DNA from 2 places in the Pseudomonas sp. M30-35 genome. Region 1 is predicted to be linked to the other one. Evidence: predicted binding sites of a transcription regulator. Region 1 holds the regulator's gene; the other holds the start of a gene.
What was found. The regulator sigma-54, encoded in region 1, starts transcription at its own class of promoters, with help from an activator protein. The targets are predictions, from matches to a motif close to ANTGGCATNNANNTTGCTNT.
Positions count from the first base shown of each region.

Region 2: the regulator sigma-54 is predicted to act here: its motif matches at 2,592-2,611, upstream of glnK (P-II family nitrogen regulator).

Region 1 is NZ_CP020892.1:3,877,843-3,882,185, forward strand. Features, by position in the region: gene lptC (LPS export ABC transporter periplasmic protein LptC) at 1-497, shown strand, start outside; gene lptA (lipopolysaccharide transport periplasmic protein LptA) at 484-1,020, shown strand; gene lptB (LPS export ABC transporter ATP-binding protein) at 1,024-1,749, shown strand; gene B9K09_RS17955 (RNA polymerase factor sigma-54) at 1,884-3,398, shown strand; gene hpf (ribosome hibernation-promoting factor, HPF/YfiA family) at 3,587-3,895, shown strand; gene ptsN (PTS IIA-like nitrogen regulatory protein PtsN) at 3,911-4,343, shown strand, end outside.
Region 2 is NZ_CP020892.1:4,703,246-4,707,588, forward strand. Features, by position in the region: gene B9K09_RS21525 (ammonium transporter) at 1-627, opposite strand, end outside; gene B9K09_RS21530 (ammonium transporter) at 702-2,018, opposite strand; gene glnK (P-II family nitrogen regulator) at 2,056-2,394, opposite strand; gene B9K09_RS21540 (accessory factor UbiK family protein) at 2,802-3,080, shown strand; gene B9K09_RS21545 (autotransporter outer membrane beta-barrel domain-containing protein) at 3,453-4,343, shown strand, end outside.

The DNA.
Region 1 (4,343 bases):
ATATCAACCCAGACAGCTTTGCGGACAAACCGGCCAAGAGCACGGCACAAAACACAATTGATTTTTATGTGGTTAATTCTAAAACCGTACAATATCAACCAGACGGCGCATTGCATTACGAGCTGACTGCCGACAAAGTTGAGCATGCCAAAACATCAGATATCTCCTATCTGACGCAACCTGATCTGCTGCTATACCGCGGAACAGAGCTGCCGTGGCATGTGCAAAGTGAAAAAGGTGAAGTTTCGCCTGGCGGTAAAGAGGTCGAACTGATTGATAAGGTCCGCGTAAAGCGCACCGATGCAAAAGGTCGCCCAACCCTGCTTACAACCAGTCGCTTGACCGTAATTCCCGATAAGGAATATGCGCAGACCCAGCAAGCCGTTAGAATCGACGCAGCCAATGGGGTGACCACGGCGCAAGGAATGAAAGCGTATTTAAATGACGGCAGGATGCTCTTGCTGTCCAACGTAAGAGGCCAGCATGAGGTTCGTTAAAACCCTCCCCCTTCTGCTCTGCTTGGGTGCAGCGCTAGGAAGCGCTCACACTTGGGCTTTGCCCACTGACCGCGATCAGCCGATCCGCGTACAAGCAGACAGTGCAGAGCTCGACGACAAGCAAGGTGTTGCAGTTTATCGCGGCGATGTCGTTATCACTCAAGGCACCATGATAATCACCGGCGACACCGTCACTATTACGCAAAATGCCAAAGGCGAAATCGACGTATTTACCTCCGTCGGCCGCCCTGCATACTATGAGCAGAAACCTGCTGCCGACAAAGAGATCGTCAAAGCCTACGGCCTGACCATCCAATACTTTGCCGCTAACGAGCGCATCGTGTTGATTGACCAAGCCAAGGTCATCCAAGAGGGTAATACCTTCGAGGGCGAGAAGATTGTCTATGATACTCAGCGCCAAATCGTTAATGCTGGCCGCGCCAATGGTAGCAAAGTGACCACGCCGCGCCCGCGTATCGACATGGTGATTCAACCGAAGAACAAACCCACCCAAGGGCAGTAATTAATGGCTACATTGAAAGCCCAACACCTGGCGAAAAGCTACAAAAGCCGCCAGGTTGTCCGTGACGTTAGCCTGAGCATTGATAGCGGCCAAATCGTCGGCCTGCTTGGCCCTAACGGTGCAGGTAAAACCACCTGCTTCTACATGATTGTGGGCTTAGTCCAGGCTGACCAGGGACGCATTCTGATTGACAACCTAGACGTCAGCCACCAGCCAATGCACGGCCGCGCGCGCGCAGGCATTGGTTACCTGCCGCAAGAGGCATCAATTTTTCGCAAGCTCAGCGTTGCCGACAACATCATGGCAATCCTTGAGACGCGCAAAGAGCTCAACCGTGCTGGCCGCGAAGCTGAATTGGAGAACCTGCTTGAGGAGTTCCATATTCACCACATTCGTGACAACTTGGGCATGAGTCTTTCCGGCGGCGAGCGGCGCCGCGTTGAAATCGCCCGCGCCTTGGCAACTGCACCGAAATTCATCTTGCTCGATGAGCCATTTGCCGGTGTTGACCCGATTTCTGTTGGCGATATCAAGCAAATCATTCACCACTTAAAAGCCAAAGGCATCGGCGTGCTGATCACCGACCACAACGTGCGCGAAACGCTTGATATCTGCGAAACAGCTTATATCGTCAGCGATGGCCAGCTCATTGCGGAAGGCGACGCAGAGGCGATTCTCGCCAACCAGACAGTTAAAGAAGTCTACTTGGGTCATGAATTCCGTCTTTAACTGCGGTTTTTATCAACCGATAAGCCTCAATATCTAGGCAAAGCACTGCAGTTCAGGCATATAATTTGCTTCCTTGAGGCGCCCCAGGTGCCCTGTAGTAGATTGCGCAGAGACGCAGGTAAATAAGGTCTGCAATGAAACCATCGCTAGTCCTGAAGATGGGCCAGCAGCTGACGATGACTCCTCAGCTGCAACAAGCCATTCGTTTGCTCCAACTGTCGACCTTGGATCTTCAACAAGAAATCCAGGAGGCACTGGAGTCGAACCCAATGCTCGAACGCCAAGAAGAAGGCGAAGATTTCGATAACTCGGACCCTATGGCCGACGGAGCCGAAACCGCTACGGTTGAGCAGCCCCCGCAACAAGACACCTACCAGGAAACCAGCTTCCAAGACGCCCCACAAACCGTGGACAACCTGGAAGATGGCGAGTGGAATGAACGCATTCCCAACGAATTGCCCGTTGATACCGCCTGGGAAGATATCTACCAGACCAGCGCCAGCAGCCTGCCGAGCAGTAGCGACGATGACGAGTGGGACTTCACCACACGCACCTCCACCGGTGAAAGCCTACAGAGCCATATGCTCTGGCAGCTCAACCTGTCGCCGATGTCGGATAAGGATCGCTTGATCGCGGTCACCCTGATCGACTGTATCAACGTTCAAGGCTACCTCGAAGAAACCCTCGAAGAGATTCTTGAAGCCTTTGACCCTGAACTGGATATCGAGCTGGACGAAATTGAAGCCGTCCTGCACCGCATTCAACAGTTCGAGCCTTCAGGTATTGCCGCACGCGATCTACGCGAGTGCCTGACATTACAACTGCGCCAACTGCCCGCCAAGACGCCCTGGCTAACCGAAGCCCAGCGCCTCGCCAATGATTACCTTGACCTGCTTGGCAGTCGTGACTACAGCCAGCTCATGCGCCGCATGAAGCTCAAAGAAGACGACCTGCGTCAAGTTATCGAACTAATCCAGAGTCTCAACCCTCGCCCCGGCTCGCAGATCGAATCGAGTGAGCCTGAGTACGTGGTTCCTGATGTCATTGTGCGCAAACACAACGAGCGCTGGCTGGTAGAGCTCAATCAGGAAGCCATGCCTCGACTACGGGTGAATGCGCAGTACGCAGGCTTTGTACGCCGCGCCGACTCCAGCGCTGACAACACCTTTATGCGCAATCAACTACAGGAAGCCCGCTGGTTTATAAAAAGCCTGCAGAGCCGCAACGAAACACTGATGAAAGTCGCGACCCAGATTGTTGAGCACCAGCGCGGCTTCTTCGACTATGGTGACGAGGCCATGAAGCCTCTGGTGCTGCACGACATCGCCGAAGCGGTGGGCATGCACGAGTCGACAATCTCGCGCGTTACCACGCAAAAATTTATGCACACTCCGCGTGGCATTTACGAGTTGAAATATTTCTTCTCCAGCCATGTAAGCACCTCCGAAGGCGGAGAATGCTCATCTACAGCGATCCGCGCGATTATCAAAAAACTGGTTGCAGCGGAAAATGCAAAAAAGCCATTGAGTGACAGCAAGATCGCTGGTTTACTGGAGGCACAAGGCATTCAAGTAGCTCGCCGCACCGTTGCTAAATACCGTGAGTCCCTCGGTATCGCGCCTTCAAGTGAACGCAAGCGATTGATGTAGCAGTTGATGAACAGGAAAATTGTCTCAAGCAATATCGAACTGACGCCCTCTTGGATAAATGCAGCCATACTGCAAATATTCAGAGCGTGAAATGCCAGACTCGATGACTGAGTTTTTTCCGCGCCAAAGTGTTCCGGCGGCAGGCAAAACAGCCTGTCTCTTACACACGGCAACAAGGAGAATGCGGTATGCAAGTCAACATCAGTGGACACCAGCTAGATGTGACCGACGCCCTGCGTGACTACATCGACGAAAAACTCAGTCGACTAGAACGCCACTTCGACAAGATTACTAATGTGCAAGTCATTATGGAGGTCGAGAAGCTCAAGCAGAAAATCGAAGCCACCTTACACATTGCAGGCGGCGAAATAGTTGCTAATGCCGAGCATGATGATATGTATGCAGCAATCGATTTACTGACCGACAAACTCGACAGACAACTTATCAAGCACAAGGAAAAGCAGCTCGACCGTCAACAGGGCGCAATGGCCCGTTGATATCGCCCAACTCCTATGATCCGACTTGAAAATATCCTGACCCCCGGCCGTTCCTTGATGAACGTGCCGGGTGGCAGTAAAAAACGTGTTCTCGAACAGATTGCCAACTTGGTTGCGCGCGAACTGCCCGACCTCGATGGACAAGACATCTTCGAGAGCCTGATTGCCCGCGAGAAACTCGGGTCCACCGGTTTTGGCAATGGCATTGCCATTCCGCACTGCCGCCTGCCTGCTTGCAACGCGCCAATCAGTGCCTTGCTCAGACTAGAATCACCTGTAGATTTCGACGCGATCGATGGCGCACCGGTAGATTTGCTATTCGTACTGCTGGTTCCTGAAGCAGCAACGGACGAGCACTTGGAGCTACTTCGCCAAATCGCTAGCATGCTTGATCGCAGCGATGTCCGCGAACGTCTGCGCCAAGCGCAAAGCAATGACGCCCTGTATC
Region 2 (4,343 bases), 830 kb from region 1:
AATCGGGTTAATCTGGCCGTTAGCGCCATATTTACCTTTACGTGCACCCAGCAGCAGAACACCTGCCAGAGCCGCAGCAGCGCCCGCCATGTGCACCACGCCAGAACCTGCGAAGTCGAGGAAGCCTGCAGAGTTAAGGAAGCCTGCACCCCATTTCCAGAAACCTTGTACTGGGTAGATGAAACCAGTCATCACTACCGCGAAGGCTAGAAACGCCCAGAGCTTCATACGCTCAGCAACCGCACCGGAAACGATCGACATACAAGTGGCAGCGAACACCACCTGAAAGAAGAAGTCCGAACGCAATGAGTAGTACGGCGCATCATCGCCACCCGCCAAAACGGCTTCAGCGCTGTGCTCGCTACCAATCAAAAAGCCGAGACTTGGCAGAATGCCGCCTTCAGGGCTGGAATACATGATGTGGTAACCAATGAGCAGATACATGACGCTGGCGACCGCATACAACGCGATGTTCTTGGTCAAAATCTCGGTGGTGTTCTTGGCGCGTACCAGACCGGATTCGAGCATGGCGAAACCCGCCGCCATCCACATCACCAATGCGCCGCATATCAAGAAGTAGAAGGTGTCAAAACCGTACGTCAATGCTGTCAATGCTGTGTTGTCCATATGTCACCTCGTGCCGTGCGCCTTATCAATAGCGCTATTCGGTTAGGGCGCCCCGAGGGGCGCGCTCTGTGTGCTTACAGGTTGTACCCACGCTCGTTATGCTGGGCGAGATCTAGACCGACAGCTTCATCTTCATCGCTGACCCGCAGCCCCATTACCAAATCGATCACTTTGAGAATCACAAAGGTCACAATCGCGGTGTAAACCACGGTGAAGATCACGCCTTCGAACTGGATCCATAGTTGCGCTGCAATGTTTTCAACTTCACCAAAGCCGCCCAATGCAGGTGCTGCAAATACACCCGTGAGCAATGCCCCGACGATTCCGCCGACACCGTGCACACCGAAGGCGTCCAGCGAGTCGTCGTAACCGAGTTTGCGTTTCAGGCTAGTGGCGCAGAAGAAGCAGATAACCCCCGACGCCAGACCGATAACCAGCCCGCCCATAGGGCCTGCGGTTCCGGCGGCTGGGGTAATTGCAACCAAACCCGCAACCACGCCCGAGGCAATCCCCAGTGCGCTTGGTTTGCCGTGTGTCAGCCACTCAGCAAACATCCAGCCCAGCGCCGCAGCAGCCGTGGCGATTTGAGTAACCAGCATGGCCATACCCGCCGTGCCGTTCGCTGCAAGTGCAGAACCTGCGTTAAAACCGAACCAACCGACCCAGAGCATTGCCGCGCCAATCAAGGTGTAACCCAGATTGTGCGGAGCCATTGGCGTGGTTGGATAACCCTTGCGCTTACCCAGTACCAGGCACGCCACCAAACCCGCCACACCGGCGTTGATGTGCACGACAGTACCGCCCGCGAAATCGAGCACGCCCCAATCCCACAGCAAGCCACCCACGCCACCCCAAACCATGTGCGCCATTGGTGCATAGACCAATGTGAACCACGCGGTAATGAAGACCAGCATTGAGGAGAACTTCATGCGTTCAGCGAATGCGCCGACGATGAGAGCAGGTGTGATGATGGCAAAGGTCATTTGAAAGGTGATGAACACGCTTTCAGGAACCGCGGCGACAAGGCTGTCAGTCTCCAAACCGCTGAGGAATGCTTTCGACAAGCCGCCCACAAAGGAATTGAAGTTAACAACACCTTCTTCCATGCCTGTGGTGTCAAACGCCATGCTGTAGCCATAAACGACCCACAACAGACTGACCAAACAAGTAACAGCGAAGCACTGCATCATTACCGACAGCACGTTCTTGGAACGCACCATGCCGCCATAAAACAGTGCCAGGCCAGGAATGGTCATAAACAGCACGAGTGCGGTGGCAACAATCATCCACGCAGTGTCGCCGCTGTTCAGTACAACCTCGTCAGCCAGCGCAACGCTTGGCAAAACGAGGGACAAAAGGGCTCCTAGCCCTGCGATTTTTCGCAGAGTCATGGTTTAACTCCTGGGGCGGGGTTCGGTTTTTTGGGGCTTAAATCGCGTCGGTATCGGTTTCGCCGGTACGAATACGAATGGCCTGTTCCAGGTTAACTACGAAAATTTTGCCGTCACCAATCTTGCCGGTGTTGGCTGCTTTAGTGATGGCTTCGATGACCCGATCCAGTTGATCGTCAGCGATTGCCACGTCGATTTTCACTTTTGGCAAAAAGTCGACAACGTATTCAGCACCGCGGTACAGCTCGGTGTGGCCCTTCTGACGACCGAAGCCTTTGACTTCAGTAACAGTGATGCCCTGCACGCCGATCTCCGACAGTGACTCGCGGACGTCATCCAACTTGAACGGCTTGATGATGGCAGTAACTAGCTTCATGTAACTCTCTCCCGTGTAAGGTGGACTTGCCCCAGGAATTGCAAACCCGAGCCAAGTCTAAGCGCAGTGCCTGGCTTTTGTAATGCATTGGCTGCTCTAACTCGGCAAGACCAACACCCACCAACCGCTCCTGACGAAACACTCCTGTGCTCCGACTAACGCACCGGAACTGCATCAGTGCATCTTTCACTTGGAGCTAAGCAGAAAGCTTGCCAAACATGATAAAGCTGCGTCATTTCATGGACTTAGGCGCTACAACAGGCACAACACCGTGGATTTCAATGATTTAATGCACAACAACAGTGCATCGCCAGCGGGCATCACGCGCAATAATCGTGCAGACCGCACAATCAGCGCACCCGACGCTGCGTGTTACACTTTCGGTCTACCGCAATTGGAAGTTAGTCATGTTGCCACCAAAAATTCTGCTCGACGCCCTCACCGCTGGTGCTTCGCGCCTGTTCAATGGTGATACGCCGCTGCCCCGCGCGGAGTTCGAAGCGCAATTCAAGGCGCTGATGCAAAGCGGATTCAGCAAGCTGGATTTGGTTAGCCGCGAAGAATTCGACAGCCAGATGGTCGTGTTGGCCCGCACGCGTGCACGATTAGAGGCACTCGAAGCCAAAGTCCTTGAACTTGAAGCCAACAGCCCAGTAACCACACCCGCAGAACCCAGCCAGCAATAAGCTGGCAATCTATGGCGCGCCACAACAGTGGTCGCCAAGGCAGTGGCCGCCAAGGCATGCCTTCTGCGGCATGTCTTCTGGTCGCCTGGGCGACTAACCTGCTAACTGTAGCGAATCAATCAGAACCTTGGCGACGGCCCTCACCTCGCCTTCTTGTCAATTGATGGCCGCGAGCCACAGCCAAGCAATTGACTCAAGTTCCAGCATTCAGCCCATTTGGCAGCGACAGACGCCCGGAATCTAAACAATTCTTACAGCCGGTTATTGCGCGCTGGAACCATAGATAACATCACGCTTCAACATCAGGCTTTTCAAGCAGACGGATTCTGCGGCCCTGATGCGCCTCGAAGATTACGACAAAGGAAGTCGATCATGAAGCGGACTATAAAGAAGAGTTCCACCTCCACCCCGGCATTCACTGTGCGTGCAGGACGTCAACTGTGTGCCTTGCAGTGCGCCTCATTCAGCGCACTTCTGGCTTTGACGGTTAGCGGCTCCGACAGCGCTTATGCGGCATGCGTTACTCAGCCAGGCGCCGGTGCCACGGAAGGCTCGACCTGCACCAACGCAGACACCAGCTTTACCTCAAACACCATCAATGTACCGATTCGCAGCAGCGCCAACAGTTCACTGACGCTGACAGCGCCAGACATCAGTGCTGAAGTTTTACCGAGCACGCCCGACGGTAATCGCGCCGTGGTATTTGCCCGCAATGCAGCCTTGAGCATTGAGGGCAACCTCACCAGCATCCTCAACGGCGCAGCAGGCACCGCAACCGGTCAACTTCTGCGCTCGACCGACAGCGGCTCGATTGTGATCGGCGGCGATACTCGCCTGATCACCACGCAGGCGGATGCCATCGCGATTGACGCAAACCGAGGTAGCATCTTGCTTAACGGCAACCTTGATGCTGTGTCCCGTGGCCCCGCAGGCACCAGCAATAAACCCGCGGTGAAACTTGAGCACGGCTTACGTGCGAGTAACGGCGCCAGCATCAAGGTGCAAGGCGACACAATACTTGAGGTGGTCAGCCGCGCGGTTGAGGCCAATGGCACAGCGGGCTCACGCATTGATTTGGCTAACCTCAGCAGTCGCTCCGAAGGTTTTGGCATTATTGCCACAGGCGAGAATAACGCCGTGGTCATCACCGGTGAAAACGTCGATATCAGCGTCAACAACAACAATAACGAAGGTGTATTCGCCGCTGATGGCGGCAATGTGATCATCGACATGGCGGGCGGCAATACCAACAACGGTAAGAAC